DNA from 4 places in the Yersinia aldovae 670-83 genome. Region 2 is predicted to be linked to each of the others. Evidence: predicted binding sites of a transcription regulator. Region 2 holds the regulator's gene; each other region holds the start of a gene.

Region 1 (5,482 bases), 240 kb from region 2:
GTACTCGATTTATCACCGATAGCGCAAGGTAAAACACCGCGAGAGGCTTTCCACGCTTCGCTGGACTTGGCTCAACAGGCTGAAAAATGGGGATACCAGCGCTATTGGCTGGCTGAACACCATAATATGACCGGTATTGCCAGTGCGGCGACCTCCGTGTTAATTGGCTACATTGCTGGAGGTACTAGCACAATCCGCGTCGGCTCTGGTGGTGTCATGCTGCCAAACCATTCGCCATTAGTGATAGCAGAGCAGTTTGGCACCCTCGCTTCGCTCTATCCTGACCGCATCGACCTGGGCCTTGGCCGCGCGCCTGGCAGTGACCAGCGCACCATGATGGCACTTCGCCGCCATCTGTCCGGTGAAGTGGATAACTTCCCGTCTGATGTGCGCGAACTGCAAAACTACTTTGCCGAGGCACAGCCCGGCCAGGCGGTACAAGCGGTTCCGGGTCAGGGGTTATATGTTCCACTGTGGTTATTGGGTTCCAGCCTGTATAGCGCTCAACTCGCCGCCGCAATGGGCCTGCCTTTTGCTTTTGCATCTCATTTCGCACCAGACATGCTGTTACAGGCACTAAAACTCTATCGCGAGAACTTTAAGCCCTCCGCTCAATGTGCAAAACCGTATGCAATTGTGTGCGTGAATGTCGTCGCCACAGACAATGATAGTGATGCCCGCTTCCTGTTTACCTCAATGCAGCAGCAGTTTGTCAATCTGCGCCGTGGCACACCGGGTCAGTTACCGCCCCCGGTAGAAGATATGAATAATATCTGCTCACCCGCCGAGCAATTGGGTGTTGATCAAGCTCTGCGCCTGTCTATTATTGGAGATAAGAGCAAAGTACGGCACGGGCTTCAGGCATTATTACGCGAAACACAAGCCGATGAATTGATGATAAATGGCCAGATCTTTGATCATCAGGCGCGCTTATACTCATTTGAGATAGTTGCTAGCTTGCAACAAGACTTGAAACCGGTTGAGCACCTGTAAACTGCTCACCAATGAAATCGCAGACATAAAAAAACCAGCCCGAAGGCTGGTTTTTACGTTTAATCATCAAAGATGACTAAGCGTTATGCATCACCGAAACGACGGCGAGTTGGTGCAGCAGCAGCTGGCGCTGGCGCAGCGGCATCATCACGACGTGGTGCAGCAGCGCGCTGACCATCACGGTTGCCACGACGTTCGCCACCACCGGCAGGAGCACGGTCGCCGCCGAATGAACGACGAGGAGGAGCACCTGCGCCATCACGACGTTCACCACCTGCGGTACGAGGGCCACCACGGCGCTCACCACCGGCACCGCCAGCTGGACGCTCACGGCGTTCATGTGGCTGTGCATCACCCAACAACTGCATGTTCAGCGGCTTGTTCAGGATACGGGTACGGGTGAAGTGAGATAACATTTCGCCCGGCATACCTTTTGGCAGCTCAATAGTTGAATGCGAAGCAAACAGCTTGATGTTACCAATATAACGGCTGCTGATATCACCTTCGTTAGCGATAGCGCCAACGATATGACGAACTTCAACACCATCATCACGGCCCACTTCAATGCGGTACAGTTCCATCTCACCAACATCACGACGTTCGCGGCGTGCTGGGCGCTCGCCACCATCACGGCTATCAGCGCGAGGCTCACGACGGCTGTCACCACGGTCACGGTCACGACCACGATCGCTACCACGGTCATCACGAGAATTGAATTCACGCTGTGGGCGGCGCGGTGCTTCAGGTGGCAAGATCAGAGGACGTTCGCCCTGTGCCATTTTCAGCAGCGCAGCAGCCAGAGTTTCAATATCAAACCCGTCTTCTGGTTGCAGCTTAGCCAGCAATGCACGGTACATATCCAAATCACTGCTTTCTAACTGTTGGCCCACTTTTGCCGCAAATTTAGCTAAACGGCGTTCGCCCAGCAATTCTGCGTTTGGCAACTGAACTTCTGGAATCGTCAGCTTCATGGTGCGTTCAACGTTCTGCAACAGGCGACGTTCACGGTTCTCGACGAACAGTAACGCACGGCCAGCGCGACCCGCACGACCGGTACGGCCAATACGGTGAACATAAGACTCTGAATCCATAGGGATATCATAGTTCACTACCAGGCTGATACGTTCAACGTCCAACCCACGCGCAGCAACATCAGTTGCAATCAGAATGTCCAGACGGCCATCTTTCAGACGATCCAGTGTCTGCTCACGCAGTGCTTGATTCATATCGCCGTTCAATGCAGCACTGTTGTAGCCGCTACGTTCCAGGGCCTCTGCAACTTCCAGCGTGGCATTTTTAGTACGCACGAAGATAATAGCCGCATCGAAATCTTCAGATTCCAGGAAACGAACCAATGCTTCTTTCTTGTTATAGCCGCCACCCACGCGCCAGAAACTCTGGCTGATGTCAGGGCGGGTCGTCACGCTAGACTGAATGCGGACTTCCTGTGGCTCTTTCATAAAGCGACGGGTGATACGACGAATCGCTTCCGGCATGGTAGCAGAGAACAGCGCGGTCTGATGTTCAGCCGGGATCTGTGCCAGAATATTTTCGACATCTTCGATAAAGCCCATGCGCAGCATTTCATCTGCTTCATCCAACACCAAACCGCTCAGGTTGGACAGATTCAGAGTACCGCGTTTCAGGTGGTCTAACAGACGACCTGGGGTACCAACAACAACTTGTGGCCCCTGGCGCAAAGCGCGTAATTGAACGTCATAACGTTGGCCACCGTACAGGGCCACCACGTTAACGCCGCTCATGTGTTTTGAGAAGTCGGTCAGTGCCTGTGCAACCTGAATAGCCAACTCACGGGTCGGTGCCAACACCAGCACCTGTGGCGCTTTTAATGTTGGGTCAATATTGTGCAACAGCGGCAGACCAAACGCGGCTGTTTTACCACTGCCTGTCTGTGCCATACCGAGAACATCACGGCCATTCAACAGGTGTGGGATGCATTCCAACTGGATAGGAGATGGTTTTTCATAACCAAGATCAGTCAGAGCGGAAAGAATAGGAGCGGATAGCCCCAGATCAGCAAAAGAGGTTTCAAGCTCAGTAGTCATGTACACGTGCCTCATTAATAATGGCAGCCAGTCTACATAACTCGTCGAGAAAATTTTCAGTCATTTTCATTGAAAAGTGTGAACCGGCTCAAATTAGATTATAAAACGAACAAAAAGGCCATCACCTGTTAGGGTGATTAACTTTGGAAAAAACCAAGGTATATCAGGCTAATAGTTGTTCGTCAGCTATTGCTGGTCCGATTCCGATAGGTCGTCTTGTTCTTGGCCCAAAAGCGCCAATTCCAACAATGCATAGCGGTGCTCAACAAAATTATGAACGTTGTTAGCTACCGTCAGTTTGAACAGCGCCGAAGCGGTGTCCTTGTCCCCCAGACTTAGGTAATGTTTACCTAAATAGAAGTCAGTTTCACTGAGATGCTCAGCGAGCGAAGTGTTATCCGTTGCATCTACCTTGAGCCTTTCCATCAGCGTTTTTTCGCTGATCGTGCCCAGGTAGAATTCGACAATATTCCATCCCCATTGCCCTCTGTCCGATTTTTCATAGCGCTGTTGTAACGCTACTGCCGCTGTCTTGGGATCGATTTCTCTTTCCACCAGATACAGCCACAACGAACGGAAGGGATCATTTGGATCGTCTTGATAAAACGCCTGCAGATCATCCTGCGCCAACGGGAGTCGACCGCCATAATAGAGAGCGATACCCCGGTTTAAACGCGCGTAATTGTAAGTTGGATCAAGCTCTAGTACAGAATCAAACGCTTCATAGGCAGCATCAAAATTGCCTGCCTGCGTTAAATAAATGCCCAGATAGTTAAAAACTTCTGGCATATCAGGACGAATAGCTAACGCTTGCGAAAAATCATTTCGCGCTAGTGCCCGTAGCCCGAGGCTATCATACAGCACTCCGCGCTCATATAAAAGCTGTGCGCGCTCATCATCCGTAAGTGCCCGGCTTGCAAGGATTTGTTCCATGCGGGCCAGAATCACTTCCTGCTGCAACGTAGGTTGCAACGGGATTGCCAACACCTCGTCTTTACGCCAATCATGGTTGCTGCATCCTGCCAGCATGAGTGCTGTCACAACGTAACACCAGCGCAAGAAAGGCTTCATTTCCTACTCCCGAAGACAAACATTGGACAAACATCCTTTCATCCATTTGTTTAACACAAGGGCATCCTGCCCTCGAGATAACACGGCCCCTCACTAATGCGTAAGGGGCAATGGAATACTTATTACTCTGCTGCTTCTGGTGCCGGAGCTTCTGCGTCAGGAGTAGTGGCTTCTTTGATGCTCAGGCGGATACGGCCCTGGCGATCAACTTCCATTACTTTAACTTTCACTTCCTGGCCCATTTGCAGATAGTCTGTCACTTTCTCTACGCGCTTGTCAGCGATTTGAGAAATATGTACCAAACCTTCTTTACCGCCACCGATAGCAACGAATGCACCGAAATCAACGATACGGGTCACTTTACCATCATAGATACGGTTCACTTCGATTTCAGCAGTAATTTCTTCGATGCGGCGGATAGCGTGTTTCGCTTTGTCGCCGTCGGTTGCTGCAATCTTAATGGTGCCATCATCTTCAATTTCAATGGTAGTGCCAGTTTCATCAGTCAGCGCACGAATCACAGAACCACCTTTACCGATCACATCCTTGATTTTCTCAGGATTGATTTTCATGGTGTAGATACGGGGAGCAAACTCAGAGATATCGCCACGCGGTGTACTGATAGCCTGTTCCATAACACCCAGAATGTGCAAACGCGCACCCTTAGCCTGGTTCAGAGCCACCTGCATGATTTCGCGGGTGATACCTTCAATTTTAATGTCCATTTGCAGTGCGGTGATACCATCACGGCTACCAGCTACTTTAAAGTCCATGTCGCCTAAGTGATCTTCGTCACCCAGAATATCGGACAGAACAACAAAGTTGTCATCTTTTTTAACCAGACCCATTGCGATACCAGCAACAGCGGCTTTAATTGGTACACCCGCATCCATCAGGGCCAAAGAAGCACCACAAACAGAGGCCATTGAGGAAGAACCGTTAGACTCGGTGATTTCAGAAACCACACGAATGGTATAAGGGAACTCGCTCGGGCTTGGCATTACTGCCAACACACCGCGTTTCGCCAGACGGCCATGACCGATCTCACGACGCTTAGGTGAACCAACCATGCCGGTTTCACCAACACAATATGGAGGGAAATTATAGTGTAGCAGGAATGAGTCAGTACGCTCACCCATCAGTTCATCAATATTTTGCGCATCACGAGCCGTACCCAGTGTGGCGGTAACCAGCGCCTGAGTTTCGCCACGGGTGAACAGCGCAGAACCGTGGGTACGTGGCAAGACGCCAGTGCGCACGTCCAGACCACGGATCATGTCTTTTTCGCGGCCATCGATACGCGGCTCGCCACGCAATACACGGCTACGCACGACGTTTTTCTCAACATCGCC
Region 2 (5,482 bases):
CGAAGTGGTGGTTAAGCGAAATGATGAACTGCAACTGGCTGATATTGAAAGATTAGCGCCATCCCATCTGGTTATCTCCCCCGGCCCTTGCACGCCGAATGAGGCTGGGATTTCTTTAGCGGCCATCCGCCATTTTGCGGATAAATTACCCATTCTTGGTGTTTGCCTCGGCCATCAGGCGCTGGGGCAGGCATTTGGCGCGCGCGTAGTGCGGGCCAGGCAGGTGATGCACGGTAAAACCAGCGCTATTTGTCATCGTGGGCAGGGGGTGTTCCGTGGTCTTAATCTGCCGCTAACGGTTACCCGCTATCACTCTCTGGTGATTGCCGCTGACTCACTGCCCGACTGCTTTGAGCTGACGGCATGGACGGAACAAGACGGTGTGATGGATGAAATCATGGGGGTTCGCCATCGCACCTTGCCGTTGGAGGGAGTGCAGTTCCATCCCGAAAGTATTCTTAGCGAGCAAGGCCATCAATTATTAGATAATTTCCTTAAAAATTAAAATGTTAGGTTGATTTCACTAATAAAATGATCTTTTTGTTTGCTTGATTATGACTTTTTATGCATATTTTGTGATTATATTTTCATGCGCCAGCAATTGGCAGCTTAATGGTTTATCACGGTGGATAGCGCAATGACAGATAAATTAGCAGTAACTCGCAGTACATTCGATCAAGTTATTTTGCCTGTTTATGCGCCGGCGCAGTTCATTCCGGTCAAGGGAAAGGGCAGCCGAGTGTGGGACCAGCAAGGTGCTGAATATATTGATTTTGCTGGCGGAATTGCGGTTACTGCGCTGGGGCATTGTCATCCGGCGCTGGTTGCCGCACTGCATCAACAAGGTGAAATGTTATGGCATACCAGCAACGTATTCACCAACGAACCGGCCCTGCGTTTGGCGCAAAAATTGATTGCTGCCACCTTTGCGGATCGGGTGTTTTTCGCTAACTCTGGCGGTGAAGCAAATGAGGCAGCGTTTAAGTTAGCTCGCCATTACGCCATTGAGCGCTACAGCCCGTATAAAACCAAAATTATTGCTTTCCACAATGCGTTTCATGGCCGCACCCTGTTTACCGTATCGGTTGGCGGCCAGCCGAAATATTCCGATGGTTTTGGCCCAAAACCTGCCGATATCGTCCATGTGCCGTTTAATGATTTGGCGGCGGTGAAAGCCGTTATGGACGATCATACCTGCGCGGTGGTACTTGAGCCAATTCAGGGCGAAGGCGGCATTACCTCGGCGAATCCTGAATTCCTGCAAGGTGTGCGCGATTTGTGCGATCAATATAAGGCGCTATTGGTCTTTGACGAAGTGCAAAGCGGCATGGGGCGTAGCGGTAAGCTGTTTACTTATATGCACTATGGTGTGACCCCTGACATTCTGACCACCGCGAAAGCCTTAGGCGGCGGCTTCCCTATCAGTGCGATGCTGACCACCGCAGAGATTGCCTCAGTAATGGCTGTCGGCACTCACGGCACAACCTACGGCGGCAATCCTCTGGCTTGTGCCGTTGCTGAGGCAGCGCTGGATGTGATTAATACCCCTGAGGTACTTAATGGTATAGAACAGCGCCACGGTCTGTTTGTGCAGGCTCTGCATGATATCAACAGCAAGTATCAGCTCTTCAGTGACATCCGTGGCATGGGGTTGTTAATTGGCGCAGAGCTAACAGCGCAATACCGTGGTCGGGCGCGGGAGTTTTTAAACGCCGCTGCGGCCAATGGTTTGATGATCCTCAATGCCGGGCCGGATGTGCTGCGGTTCGCGCCATCGTTGGTTATTGACGTGGAAGATATTAAGCAAGGAATGGTGCGGTTGGAAAAAGCGATTGCTGGCTTGATAAAAGGCTAGACAACATAATTGAGAAGCTTTTTGCCGCTTGCCGAGGAAAAGCCTAACGCTGCCGTTGGACAGGGAACCCATGTTTGGCGGAGTGCATAATTAACATCAGGTTTATAAATAATTTCAGAATGATAAATAAGCTGTTGCCAATTCATGCTGGCCTCAGGAATTTATGATTCACAACATGACAGAAAAAACCGGTGCCGATAGTCTCCGCACCGGTTTTATGGGAATTAACGAGTGCCGTAAACGACGATCGTTTTACCGTGCGCGGAGATCAGGTTTTGATCTTCGAGCATTTTTAGTATCCGCCCCACAGTTTCGCGGGAGCAGCCAACTATTTGACCAATTTCCTGGCGGGTAATTTTAATCTGCATCCCATCTGGGTGGGTCATGGCATCAGGTTGTTTTGCCAGATTAAGCAGTGTTTGTGCAATGCGCCCCGTTACATCAAGGAAAGCGAGGTTACCCACTTTCTCAGACGTTATCTGTAAGCGATTCGCCATTTGTGAAGACAGGCGCATCAAGATATCTGGATTAACCTGAATCAATTGACGGAATTTTTTGTAAGAAATTTCAGCCACTTCACAGGCGGTTTTTGCTCTAACCCAGGCACTACGTTCTTGGCCTTCTTCAAATAATCCAAGCTCGCCGATGAAATCTCCCTGATTCAGATAGGAGAGAATCATCTCTTTACCTTCTTCATCTTTGATAAGCACCGCAACGGAGCCTTTCACGATGTAGTAAAGCGTTTCGGCCTTTTCACCTTGGTGAATTAGCGTACTTTTCGATGGATATTTGTGGATATGGCAATGAGACAGGAACCATTCGAGAGTCGGGTCTGTTTGTGGCTTGCCGAGAACCATTCGCTGTTATCCTCTGTTGTTATCGCTGCCTAACTTAACAGGGCTCAGAGTTCCCTGTACGGCGTGCTTATAAAATACACGTTCTTTATATCCGACAACTTAGAATCTATCGGGTATAGCATATTAATTTGCTCAACTGCCGAAAGGTATAGCCAAGATACGTACCGGATAGAAACCCTTCACTGAGTATTGGAAGCTACCCTATTTAATGCTAGAAGCATCACTTTCGATCCTGTTTGTAGCACAGGATGAGGCCAGTGTCTTGTGTTGTATCGCTTCAGCATGATGAACATCGGGTTACATTGCCAGTTTATAAATGAAAGGGTAGTCTGAAGCGGAAAATTTAACCGGGAGTATGCGTTATGCAGGCACGAGTAAAGTGGGTTGAGGGGCTGACATTTTTAGGTGAATCCGCATCTGGTCATCAGGTTTTGATGGATGGGAATGCGGGAGACAAAGCACCCAGTCCGATGGAAATGTTGTTGATGTCAGCCGGTGGCTGTAGTGCAATTGATGTCGTTTCTATCTTACAGAAAGGGCGTAACGATGTGCGCGATTGTGAGGTCAAATTAACCTCGGAGCGTCGGGAAGAAGCACCACGGTTGTTTACGCACATCAACTTGCATTTTATCGTCAGCGGTAAAGGCCTGACGGATAATATCGTTAAGCGTGCGGTTGAGCTTTCGGCTGAGAAGTATTGCTCGGTTTCTTTAATGCTGGGGAAGGCCGCAACCATTACCCACAGTTTTGAAATTCGTGACATCGCGTAAAAGTGCTGACCCATAACCTTGCTGAATAGGTTATGGGTTTATTCTTTAATCAGTTGCCTATCTTCTTACCTTCCAGTAGTTGCTGCACCAACGGCGCCATAATCAGCTCCATCGCCAGCCCCATCTTCCCGCCCGGCACGACCAATGTATTGATATTGGAGATAAATGAGCCTTGCAGCATCGCCAGCAAGTAAGGGAAATCGATTTGATCCAACCCACGAAAGTGAATAACAACAAAACTTTCATCCAGTGACGGAATAGCTTTGGCAGCAAAGGGGTTAGAGGTATCAACCGTCGGAACGCGTTGGAAGTTAATATGGGTGCGTGAGAACTGTGGCGTAATGTAGTTGATGTAATCATCCATCGACCGCACCACCGAATCCATCACCGCCTCACGGGAATGGCCGCGCTCTCCGGTATCGCGCACCAGTTTTTGAATCCACTCCAAATTGACTATCGGTACTACGCCAACCAATAAATCAACGTGCTTTGCGACATCATGATGTTCAGTGACAACACCGCCATGCAGCCCTTCGTAAAACAAAACATCGGTGGGCTGCGGCAGTGCCTCCCACGGAGTAAACGTGCCGGGGATCTGGTTGTAAGGCACGGCTTCATCATAGGTATGGAGATATTTACGTGAGCGCCCGGTGCCGCTTTTGCCGTACTCCTCCACACTCTGCTCCAACTGACCAAAGTCATTGGCTTCCGGGCCAAAATAGCTGATATGCCGGCCTTGATCCCGCGCCTTACGGATTGCGGCATCCATCTCCGGGCGGGTATAGCGATGGAAACTGTCCCCTTCAATCTGCGCCGCACTGATGTTTAACTGCTGAAAAATTTTGCGAAACGCCAGGCTGGTGGTGGTTGTCCCTGCGCCACTGGAGCCTGTAACGGCGATAACCGGATGTTTAGTTGACATAGTAGCTGTAACTCCGTGGGGTAAGATCCTCAAGGGCGGCGGTTGCCATTGGCGTTTTTTTGTCGCGAATGATTATTTTTAGGGCAAAGCGGCGGGCTTGTCATCTTGTTTCATTGTGGTTTTTATCGAATCAAGTAATGAAAAGACACAAATTACTGCTGCTCTTCAGCTCCGGCACGGAACGAACCCCGTGACATGATATTGATAGTTTCATGCAATTCTGACCACACTAATACCGCCTCGCCGCTGACTAACTGACGGCGCACATCGTCAACTTTTTGCGCCAGAGAGCGTTCATGTTCGCCGTAATCGGTGCCTTCACGTAATACGAACGCTTCGAGCAAATTATCCAAAGTTTCACTGTCGACTTGCTGCCAGGGCACTATCATTACTGTTGCTCCAAATAGGGGGAAAGCCAGGCTGGGATGCGTTGTTCCAACCACATTTGTGGATGTTTTAGCGAACCGCCGACAAAACCAACGTGGCCGCCGTGCTCGGTGAGTTGGTAATCAATATTGTCCGGTAACTCACTGAGATCCGGGATGACTTCAGTGGTCATAAACGGATCATCTTTAGCATGAATGATCAGCAGCGGAGTCCGAATTTGTGGTAATAACGGCAGTGCGCTGCAACGGCGATAGTAATCTACCGCATCATTGAAGCCATGTATTTTAGCAGTTATTACATCATCAAAATCTCTGATTCGCCGTAGTCTTTTTATCTGCAATAGTTCCAGCGGCAGGCTACCGGGGTAATGTAATAACTTGCGGGTGGCATTTAACTTCAGTTGGTTCAACAAATAGTGCTGATAGACGCGAGAGAAACCTTGTTCCATACGATTAGCACAAGGCTCAAGCATCAGTGGCGCAGAAACCACCACGGCTGCCTCTAATAAGCTCTTTTGCCCTTGCTCAGCCAACTGCCCTTGTTCAGCCAAATAGAGCGCCAGCATATTGCCGCCCAAAGAGACGCCAACCGCGGCGGTGGGAACCTGACCATAGGTTTGCCGCAACCAACGCAGAAAGAACCGGGCATCTTCTGTTTCACCCGAATGATAAATTCGTGATTTACGATTGGG
Region 3 (5,482 bases), 2.0 Mb from region 2:
AAAAATTAACTATTTATTTACCTCTATGTCTGTTTAATCTGCGGGGCAAATAATGTTTGTTTAAAGGTGCTGTTTTTTGCCTCAAGCGGCGTCAGGAAATAACGTGTTTTTATGATAAAAACAATGGTTGGCTTGAGTCGATGGTATTTATTTTTATCAGGAATAACTGCAAAAATTAATAGACGAAAAATATTGCGATAAAAAAGCGGCTAAATGCCGCTTGAGGTTAATGGCAAAGTGCTGATAGTTCAGTGAGTGAAGGGTTTACCGCACCTAGGGGCGCTCCGGCGACTTACGTCGCTACGACCCCAACGGCACGATTCCCCTTCAATTGACTTTGTCAGCTCCGATAGATAATTAACTGAAATCTATAGGGCCGAGGAGTTACTCGCTTTTTGCCCAATAACGGCGTTTGGCGGTTTGTAACTTCTCATAAGCCCCTAACAGCGCCTGATGAGCCGGTAATGCTTTCAGGTCAGCGTCGACACTGAACAGGCCATTGAAGCGCTCTTCGCCAGCAATGGCTGCCGATGCAGTATCTACTGCCTCCTGACCATACATCTTCACAAAGGCTGTGTAATATTGCGTCGGGTCACGATCTGGCTCTTGCGTCAATAGCAACAAGGTTTGCAGGCAACGGTAGTAGTTCGCCTGTTTTGCAGTGAAGACCGATGAGTTGAAATCTTGCGTCCATTCAACCCAAATCAAGGCTTGCTCGAGATCGCCGCCCGCCAGTGCCAGCATCGATTTCAGCTCGCCAACCCGCAATGTGTACCAGCCATTATCTTTACCGGAGGCAATGCCCAGCAGCTCACGAACACGCGCGAAATCATCTAACCCTTCATCATCCAAGGTCTGAATGAGTTCCAGATAGTGCTCTGGTTTAAAGCCACTGTCTGGCAGGGCCAGCAAGGTATCACGCAGATGCGCGCCCATGGTGTTGTTTGCCATTAATAAGTCTTCGGCAGGGTAGATATCTGACATACCCGGCACCAGAATTCGGCAGGCATAGACACTTAAATGCTCATAATCGGCGATATACACTTCGGCATCTTCTTGCGTGAAGATAGCCATTAAGGTGGCGAACTCTTCTTCCGTGGTGCCTTTAAAGCTCCAATCCACGAAGGGATAGTCGGCATCATCTTTAAACATATCCCAACTGATCAGGCCGCTTGAATCGATAAAGTGAGTTTCCAGATTGGTGTGTTCTGCCACTTCTTCGTCATCAAAGGTCGGTGCGGTAAACACATCCAAATCTTTGAGGCTGCGCCCTTGCAGTAGCTCAGTCACGGTACGCTCAAGGGCAACACCGAAGTCAGGGTGCGCACCGAATGAAGCGAAACACGTTCCATTTGACGGGTTAAACAGCACCACACAAATCACCGGATATTTGCCACCTAAAGAGGCATCGTAAGAGAGGATCGGGAAACCTTCCTCTTCCAGTTTGGCAATGGCTTCTACCACACCCGGATAGCGGTTTAACACCGCGGACGGGATCTCCGGCAAGCTGATAGATTCCGCGATAATGCGGTTTTTTACATTACGTTCAAACACTTCAGACAACGCTTGCACGCGGGCTTCATTGGCGGTATTCCCCGCAGACATGCCGTTTGAAACATACAGGTTGCCGATAATATTCATTGGAATATAGACGGTTTCTAAATCTGACTGTCGGGTGAATGGCAGCGAGCAAATACCGCGCTCAGCATTCCCTGATTGTAAATCCACCAGATCACTGGCAACCAGCTCGTTCTCCGGATCGTAAAATGCCAGCAAACGCTCATCCAGAATGCCTTCCGGTAGCAGATTATCTTCTGGAAGCGGGAACCATTTCTCGTTCGGATAGTGTACGAAATCGCCCTCGGCAATCGCTTTGCCCAAGTAGAAATCCGCAAAGAAATAGTTAGTTGATAAGCGCTCGAAATATTCACCCAGTGCTGAGGCCAGTGCCGCTTTCCTACTGGCACCTTTACCGTTGGTAAAGCACAGCGGGCAATCACGATCGCGGATATGTACCGACCAAACGTGAGGAACCGGGTTCAGCCAGGAGGCTTCTTCAATATTAAAACCGAGGTCACTCAGTTTTTGCTGAAAGCGGGAGATGGAATCTTCCAGCGCGGCGTCTTTGCCGGGAATAAAGGTTTGCGTCATTTTCTTCACTTTTTGGCGGTACTAAAAACGCGCAATCATACGGGGTTTTGGTTAATAGCTCCATGTATTCCGAAAGCATAGCAAATGTCACAGTTTTAGTATGGATATTCCGGATAATTCACTAGCTTATAAATAATGGAGTAATAATATGAAATCTATAAAGCTAACTGTTTTAGCCGGAATCTTAGCAGGGATCAGCGGTTCGGCCTTTGCGTTACCCAATATCACTTTATTGGCGACCGGGGGAACGATTGCGGGTGGCGGCGATTCAGCCACCAAGTCCAATTACACGGCGGGTAAGCTGGGGGTGGATGCTCTGGTAAATGCGGTACCAGAAATGAAAAGTATCGCCAACATTCGGGGCGAACAAGTAGTAAACATTGGTTCTCAGGATATGAATGATGAGGTCTGGCTGAAATTGGCGAAAAAAATTAATGCTGATTGTGCCAAAACAGACGGATTCGTGATCACGCATGGGACTGATACGTTGGAAGAAACCGCTTATTTCCTCGATTTAACTGTTAACTGCGATAAACCTGTAGTAATAGTTGGGGCGATGCGCCCGGCAACGGCGTTAGGTGCCGATGGTCCGCTGAATCTCTATAATGCAGTGGTGGTTGCCAGTGACGCTGATTCTGCCAAACGTGGTGTACTGGTGGCGATGAATGACACCGTGTTAACCGGCCGTGATGTGATGAAGACTAACACCACCTCAGTGCAAACATTCCAGTCACCTAACACTGGGCCGTTGGGTTATATCTATGATGGCAAAGTGAATTATTTACACCAACCGGCACCAAGACAGCCCGCCTTTGATATCAGCAAGCTGAATGAGTTACCCAAAGTCGGTATCATTTATAACTATGCCAACGCCTCTGACTTACCGGCTAAGGCATTGATTGAGGATGGCTATAAAGGGATTGTCAGCGCTGGCGTGGGTAACGGTAATCTTTATAAAACCGTATTCGATACACTGGCAACGGCGGCACACAATGGCGTTGCAGTCGTGCGTTCATCCCGCGTACCGACCGGTTCTACCACCGAAGATGCTGAAGTTGATGATACCAAATATGGCTTTGTTGCATCAGGCTCACTGAATCCACAAAAAGCCCGGGTACTGCTGCAATTGGCATTAACCCAAACGCAAAAACCACAAGAAATTCAAAAATTGTTCCACGCGTATTGATAGAGCCAATCTTTGACGGAGGCTTCGGTCTCCGTATCTAGTTATTACCGGTAATCTGAAATAAACCCGCCTTATCGGGAAGTAAACGGGGCTATAACAGTGTGTTTTTCTTTGGTAAATAACAAGTTAAACTCGGATTGCCAGTGTAACCTGGTTGTGGCAGTTAGACTGCTGCGCCACGAAAACCTGCCCGCGCTGTAGTCACCACCACGGGGTTGAGGCATTGCACCCCTAACGGGCAAAATGAGTTATCTATCGTGTCGCAGGGTGATGATTTCGATACTTTTAGTGATTAATTTCAAATTAATGCCAGGATGACGCACAGGCTGCTACCGCGCTGGTGGCGAGTTTCCCCGTTGTGGGCGAATAACCATTGCAGCAGGCGGGTTCGAATGATAAAACCGAGTAAGGATAACGATGGCAATCTCAGTTGAGCGTGGTGAGGGGAAATGACACAGGTTTATAATTTTAGCGCAGGTCCGGCAATGTTACCGGTTGAAGTATTACGTCGTGCGGAACAGGAATTACGTAACTGGCGTGGTCTGGGTACATCGGTGATGGAAATCAGCCATCGCAGTAAAGAATTTATGCAGGTTGCTGAAGAAGCTGAAAAAGATCTACGCGAACTAATGAAGATCCCAGCCAATTATAAAGTGTTATTTTGCCACGGTGGCGCGCGCGCGCAGTTTGCCGCAGTGCCATTGAATCTACTCGGTGACAGCAACTGTGCGGATTATATTGATGGCGGCTATTGGGCGCACAGTGCGGTCAAAGAAGCTCAGAAATACTGCACGCCGCATGTTATTGATGTGACGACCAATGATAACGGTCTCAAAGGCATTGCGCCGATGAAGCAATGGAAACTGAGTGATAATGCCGCTTATGTGCATTACTGCCCAAATGAAACCATTGACGGGCTGGCTATCAACGAAGAGCCGAGCTTGGGTGACAAAACTGTGGTGGCTGATTACTCCTCATCTATTCTCTCTCGCCCGATTGATGTTAACCGCTATGGTGTCATTTATGCAGGTGCCCAGAAGAATATCGGCCCGGCCGGTCTGACAGTGGTTATCGTGCGCGAAGATTTGCTGGGTAAAGCGCGCACTGAGCTGCCATCCATCCTTGATTATAAGGTTCTGGCAGAAAACGACTCGATGTTCAACACGCCGCCGACTTTCGCCTGGTATCTGTCCGGTTTGGTATTTAAGTGGCTGAAAGAACAGGGTGGTTTAGGCGAAATGGAGAAGCGTAATCAGGCGAAAGCTGAATTACTGTATGGCGCTATCGACAAGACCGGTTTCTATCGCAATCAGGTGGCTGGCACTAACCGCTCTTGGATGAATGTGCCGTTCCAAATGCGTGATCCTTCATTGGATAAACTGTTCTTGAGTGAAGCCGAAGCCCAGGGGCTACAAGCCTTAAAAGGCCACCGTGTTGCCGGGGGTATGCGTGCCTCTATCTATAACGCCATGCCAATTGAAGGCGTAAAAGCATTAACCGAATTTATGGCTGACTTCGAACGCCGACATGGTTGATTGCTCTGACCAGCGGTTTGTCTGCTCAGTTTTATTTATCACCATGATTTAAATCTATTTATTTGGAATAACAACAGCCCCGTCCTGTGCGGGGCTGTTGTTCATAAAAGACTGGAGAGTACTTTTCCCATGCTGGAATCCCTGACTTTACACCCCATCGCACTGATTAATGGCACCGTTAATTTACCCGGCTCTAAAAGTGTTTCTAACCGTGCACTTCTTCTGGCAGCACTGGCTGAAGGGACGACCCAGCTGAATAACTTGTTAGACAGTGATGACATCCGCCATATGCTCAATGCTCTACAGGCATTGGGGGTGAAATATCGCCTGTCTGCTGATCGTACCCGCTGTGACGTCGATGGGTTAGGCGGCAAGTTGATTGCAGAGCAGCCATTAGAGCTGTTCTTGGGTAATGCGGGAACGGCCATGCGCCCGTTGGCTGCGGCGCTGTGTCTGGGAAACAATGACATTGTGTTAACCGGCGAGCCACGCATGAAAGAGCGGCCAATTGGTCATTTGGTTGATGCATTGCGCCAGGGCGGAGCACAGATTGATTATCTGGAGCAAGAAAACTACCCGCCGTTGCGCTTACGGGGTGGTTTCCGTGGCG
Region 4 (5,482 bases), 400 kb from region 2:
GCCGCCAGCGCATTAGGGATTAATTCGCTGTATGTGGCGCTGCCAAGCTACGTCATCATTATGGGCGGCGGTGCAATTATCAACCTGAGCTATTGTTTTATCCGTTTAGCCAGCCTCAAGAACTTGTCAGTCAAAGCCGATTTCTCTATCGCCAAACCACTGTTGATAACTAATATTCTGTTTTCAGCCTTAGGTGGTTTGATGTGGTATCTGCAATTCTTCTTCTATGCTTGGGGCCACGCCAAAATCCCACAGCAATATGACTATATGAGCTGGATGCTGCACATGAGCTTCTATGTGTTGTGTGGCGGCATTGTGGGCCTGTTACTCAAAGAGTGGAAATCCCCAAGCAGAAAGCCGGTTACTGTGCTGTGTATTGGTTGTCTGGTCATCATTCTGGCGGCAAATATTGTCGGTTTGGGTATGGCGGCATAATAACGAAAACTACCGATAAAATGACAGCGGCGGGTGACGTTGAACAGCGCCCCCGTCAATTAACACTGAGAGGCGCTAAATGATGGTTGTAACCTGCGGCTGTTCTTCACTTTCACGCCCATTTTTACCGGGTAATAACGGTGTTCTAACAAAGCGTTGGCGATAGTCGCGTGGTGTCATGCCCGCTTCACGCGTGAAAACGGCAGAGAAGTAATTACTGTCTTCAAACCCACAACGTGCAGCAATCTCACTGATACGATGCTCACTTCCCCGCAATAAGCATTTAGCATGGCAAAGGCGAATCTGGCGCAAATAATGGCTGATACTCATTCCCGTTTGTTGACGAAAAAGTTGTTTCAGCGAGCGTTCAACCAACTGATTTTTATGACAGAACTCAGCCATATCAAAGTGGCTTGCCAGACTTTGCTGCACTGCGGACATAATCAAATCAAGCTGCTCACCATCGGGCAATAAATGCGCCTGCTCTGCCCTGTAGCGATGGCGCTTTAACACGATGGCGAGTTGCAGTAACAGAGCCTCCGTCAGTTGTATCGACCAGGAATCTGTCTTACGCGACTCCTGCGCCAACTGATGAATAATTGGCCTTGCCTGTGCCATACCTTGCGTAGTTAATCGCCAGTAACCCTGATTCTGTTCATGCCCAAAGGGAGGCAACAGTTTATGCCACTGTGCGTTCAGGCGTAACCGTTCCGGGCAATAAATAATGTTATCTAATACCAAGTCATGCACGGATTCGTAGCTATGATGATCTGCTGCTTGAATATAAAAAACGTCACCGCAGGTAATACGATAAGGATGGTCATTAAGCACATGTAATCCGTTCCCCCGCCAGACAATCACAATTTCACAGAATTGGTGGGTATGCCCGGCGAAGACTTCCTGCGGATATCGATTAGCTACCGCCACCGGCATCTGCTCCGATGGAAAATAGTCCCGATTCTCTAACAGCAGTGGTACCCGCATGGCTATATCCCTATGTTTACTGGTCAATTAATAAACAGAACACTATCATTAAACTACTGATTCTTAAAGTGACGCTATTCACGTACTGACCTGTCGTGCTAAAGCTGGCTACGTAAATCACGGGGAGACTGAGAAAACTCCCGCTTAAACAAGGTGGAGAAATGGTTGCTATCGCCAAAGCCGCATTGATAGGCAATATCGGTAACACTGCTGTCGCTATAGCACAATTGACGGCGGGCTTGTAGCAAGCGCAAACGCGTCAGGTAACGTTGTGGTGTCATGCCGGTCTGGTTTTTTAACTGCCGATGTAGCGTGCGCAATGGCAATGCAAAGCGATCAGCCAGTGCTGACCACTCAATTGCTTCACTGTAGTTATTCTGTAACCAGTCCAACAATTGGCATAAACGCCCTTCTTGATCATCCCCCGTCTGCGCCAAACACCCCTGCCACAGTTGTACCAATAACTGCATAAATACACTTTCATTTAAGGCGATATCTTCAGCTCGCTCACTGTGAGGCGAACACTCAAGGCAGCTAATCAACTGTTTTACCTGTTGTAAAACCTGGCCGTTAACACGCCAATGGGAGGGATAAATACCGTCATTCTCACGCGGCAAAAAATGTTCCACACCGGACAAGAAGCGAAAAGCATCAGGCGCACGGAATAGGACGTTTGTGAGGAACAACGCATCGGTTGATTCAAACAGATGGCGATCATGGTCACGGACAAAACAGACACAACCACTGCTTAACGTGTAGGGGGTACCATTAAACACATGTACACCCGCCCCTTGCTCAACAATAATAATTTCATAAAAATCATGATGATGCTCAGGAAATGTCGATTGCGGGGCGCGAACTTCAATCGCCACGGATGCCGAACTGGAAGAGAAGAAATCAATACTGCGCAACACCGTCATCTTTTGCCCTCTTTCAAAAGACACGGCGAAATTGCCCTGCTTTACTCCTCGATAGTAAAAGCAGCAGTGTTAATGAAACCTTCAATTTTTGACGTTAAAAGCGACTTTGGCGGTGATTTTTTTTAGATATGTGCAGCAATGTTGAAAAGTATGCGCAGGGTCACAGGTGGGGGATGGGCGGCATAAACACAAAACTGTGAGCTATTTCACTTTAACTTTCGTCATTTTGCCAGCAAGCCATAGCGACTGGCAGTGATGAGAAGGTGCCAAGTAACGCAAATTTCTACACTGCTGAGCATTGAGAAACGACAGGCCGCTAATCATGCCCACACCAACAGCAGTAACACCGTCTGTAATCAACACACGGCACATTGTTGCCATCGACCTCGGTGCCTCCAGCGGGCGCGTGATGCTGGCCAGTTATCGCTCCAGCCCACAACAGCTTGAACTACGCGAAGTTTGCCGCTTTGTTAATCAGATTAAATCCATTGATGGCACCGATGTCTGGGATATCGATACCATTGAACAATCAATTCGTCAGGGACTGAATCAGCTCGATAGCGAAGGAATTCAGCTCGACAGCATTGGGATTGATAGCTGGGGGGTTGATTATGTGCTGCTTGATAAACAAGGCAAGCGCGTCGGGCAGCCGGTATCTTATCGTGACAGTCGTACTCAAGGCGTGATGGAACAGGCGCAGCAGTGCCTGGGCAGCAGTACGATTTACCGTCGCACCGGTATTCAATTTTTACCCTTCAATACGTTGTACCAATTGCGGGCACTCAGCGAGCAGCAGCCCCATTTATTGGCTGATGTCGCCCATCTATTGCTGATCCCTGACTACTTACACTATCGTCTTACCGGCCAGCTTAACTGGGAATATACCAATGCCAGTACCACCCAGTTACTCAACCTCGAAACCGGTGATTGGGATAGCGACTTACTGGCCTATGCCGGTGTCCCCGCCCATTGGTTTGCCAAACCCAGTAAACCCGGTAATACCATCGGTTACTGGCAAAGCGCCAGCGGCCAGCAGGTGCCGGTTATTGCGGTAGCCAGCCATGACACCGCCAGCGCGGTGCTTGCCGCGCCACTGGTTGATGCTGATGCCGCATACCTCAGCTCCGGCACCTGGTCACTGATGGGTTTTGAAAGCCTGACACCGATAACCCACCTGCAAGCGCAGGCCAGCAATATCACCAATGAAGGGGGTGCCGAGGGCCGTTATCGGGTACTGAAAAATATTATGGGCTTGTGGTTACTGCAACGCGCCACGGATGAGTTGCAGATTAAAGACTTACCGCACCTTATCGAACAGGCCGCATGCCAACCCGCTTGCCGCTCACTGATCAACCCCAATGACAGCCGTTTTATCAATCCAGCCAATATGTGCCGCGAGATTCAAAACGCCTGCCGCGAATACGGGATGCCGATCCCCACCACGGCGGCCCAACTGGCCCGTTGCATCTTTGACAGTCTCGCCATGTTGTACCGCCAAGTCGCCCAAGAGCTGGCTGAGTTGCGCGGATACCCAATCAGCCACCTGCATATCGTCGGCGGGGGCTGCCAAAACCAATTTCTCAATCAACTGTGTGCCGATGCCTGCGGCCTGAATGTCATCACCGGGCCGGTTGAAGCCTCGACGCTCGGCAATATTGGCAGCCAATTAATCGCCTTGGGTGACGTGCGTGATGTCGCTCACTACCGCCGTATCGTGGCGCATAACTTCCCGCAACACTCTTTATCTCCTCATGACAACGCTGACTTTGCCGCCCATTGGCCGCTATTCCAGTCACTGAGTCAACAACCTAAGGAACTTTGCATATGACGAACTCTATTGAACAGGCCTGGAGCCTGGCTAAACAGCGCTTTGCCGCCGTTGGCGTGGATGTTGATGCCGCACTTGCCCGCCTTGATACGCTGCCAGTCTCCATGCACTGCTGGCAAGGTGATGATGTCACTGGTTTTGAAAACCCGGATGGCGTGCTGACCGGCGGAATTCAAGCGACCGGTAACTATCCTGGGAAAGCACGTAATGCCACGGAATTACGCGCTGACCTTGAATTAGCGTTAACACTGATCCCCGGCCCCAAACGGCTTAATTTACATGCTATTTATTTAGAATCGGATACCCCGGTTGCGCGCAATAAAATCGAGCCTCGCCACTTTAGCCACTGGGTTGAATGGGCCAAAAAGCACCATTTGGGGCTGGATTTCAATCCATCCTGTTTCTCTCATCCACTGAGCGCCGATGGCTTTACCCTATCTCATGCTGATCCGGAAATCCGCCAATTCTGGATTGAGCATTGCCAGGCCAGCCGCCGTATTTCCGCTTATTTTGGCGAACAATTGGGCACACCGTCGGTCATGAATATCTGGGTTCCCGATGGCATGAAGGACAACCCTATCGATCGCCTTGCTCCGCGCCAGCGGTTGCTGTCAGCGCTGGATGAAATCATCAGTGAAAAATTAAATCCGGCGCATCACATTGATGCCGTTGAGAGCAAATTGTTTGGTATCGGTGCCGAAAGCTACACCGTAGGCTCCAACGAGTTTTATATGGGTTATGCCGCCAGCCGCCAGACCGCGCTGTGCCTGGATGCCGGTCACTTCCACCCGACTGAAGTGATTTCCGATAAAATCTCCAGCGCCATGTTGTATATTCCGCGCCTGCTGCTGCATGTCAGCCGCCCGGTGCGCTGGGACAGTGACCATGTGGTGCTGTTGGATGATGAAACTCAGGCTATTGCCAGTGAAATTATCCGTCACAACCTGTTCGACAGAGTTCATATCGGGCTCGACTTCTTTGATGCCTCCATCAACCGTATTGCTGCCTGGGTTATTGGTACCCGCAATATGAAAAGAGCCTTGCTGCGTGCCTTGTTGGAACCCACCGAGATGCTACGCCAATTGGAGCTGCGTGGTGACTACACCGCGCGGCTGGCACTGCTGGAAGAACAAAAATCCCTGCCTTGGCAAGCCATTTGGGAAGGGTATTGCCAGCGCAACGATGTACCGGTAGATGCCCGCTGGCTCGATGCGGTACGTGATTACGAACAACACACTCTCAGCCAACGTTAAGGATTCATCATTATGCAAGCGATTCTATCTTCCTGGTTTATTCAGGGAATGATTAAAGCCAC

What was found. Region 2 encodes CRP, which controls carbon source genes, mostly activating them, when cyclic AMP is high. Its sites were predicted from a motif close to ATGTGANNNNNNTCACAT; they were not measured.
Region 1: a site for CRP is predicted at 3,136-3,153, ahead of yrbN (protein YrbN). Genes of this name have one in related genera too.
Region 3: a site for CRP is predicted at 3,624-3,641, ahead of serC (3-phosphoserine/phosphohydroxythreonine transaminase). Genes of this name have one in related genera too.
Region 4: a site for CRP is predicted at 2,534-2,551, ahead of rhaB (rhamnulokinase). Genes of this name have one in related genera too.

Annotation. Positions count from the first base shown of each region.
Region 1 covers NZ_CP009781.1:3,222,261-3,227,742, reverse strand. The annotation lists gene AT01_RS14660 (luciferase-like monooxygenase) at 1-993, shown strand, start outside; gene AT01_RS14655 (DEAD/DEAH family ATP-dependent RNA helicase) at 1,077-3,059, opposite strand; gene yrbN (protein YrbN) at 3,049-3,123, opposite strand; gene nlpI (lipoprotein NlpI) at 3,246-4,130, opposite strand; gene pnp (polyribonucleotide nucleotidyltransferase) at 4,253-5,482, opposite strand, start outside.
Region 2 covers NZ_CP009781.1:2,978,354-2,983,835, forward strand. The annotation lists gene AT01_RS13390 (aminodeoxychorismate synthase component II) at 1-505, shown strand, start outside; gene argD (bifunctional acetylornithine/succinyldiaminopimelate transaminase) at 638-1,855, shown strand; partial or broken gene AT01_RS22600 (hypothetical protein) at 1,897-2,001, opposite strand; gene crp (cAMP-activated global transcriptional regulator CRP) at 2,080-2,712, opposite strand; gene AT01_RS13405 (OsmC family protein) at 3,075-3,482, shown strand; gene AT01_RS13410 (phosphoribulokinase) at 3,532-4,404, opposite strand; gene AT01_RS13415 (YheU family protein) at 4,557-4,793, opposite strand; gene AT01_RS13420 (hydrolase) at 4,793-5,482, opposite strand, start outside.
Region 3 covers NZ_CP009781.1:1,026,072-1,031,553, reverse strand. The annotation lists gene ycaO (30S ribosomal protein S12 methylthiotransferase accessory factor YcaO) at 385-2,151, opposite strand; gene ansB (L-asparaginase 2) at 2,300-3,337, shown strand; gene serC (3-phosphoserine/phosphohydroxythreonine transaminase) at 3,787-4,872, shown strand; gene aroA (3-phosphoshikimate 1-carboxyvinyltransferase) at 5,002-5,482, shown strand, end outside.
Region 4 covers NZ_CP009781.1:3,378,596-3,384,077, reverse strand. The annotation lists gene rhaT (L-rhamnose/proton symporter RhaT) at 1-435, shown strand, start outside; gene rhaR (HTH-type transcriptional activator RhaR) at 511-1,419, opposite strand; gene rhaS (HTH-type transcriptional activator RhaS) at 1,518-2,339, opposite strand; gene rhaB (rhamnulokinase) at 2,749-4,167, shown strand; gene AT01_RS15285 (L-rhamnose isomerase) at 4,164-5,420, shown strand; gene rhaD (rhamnulose-1-phosphate aldolase) at 5,433-5,482, shown strand, end outside.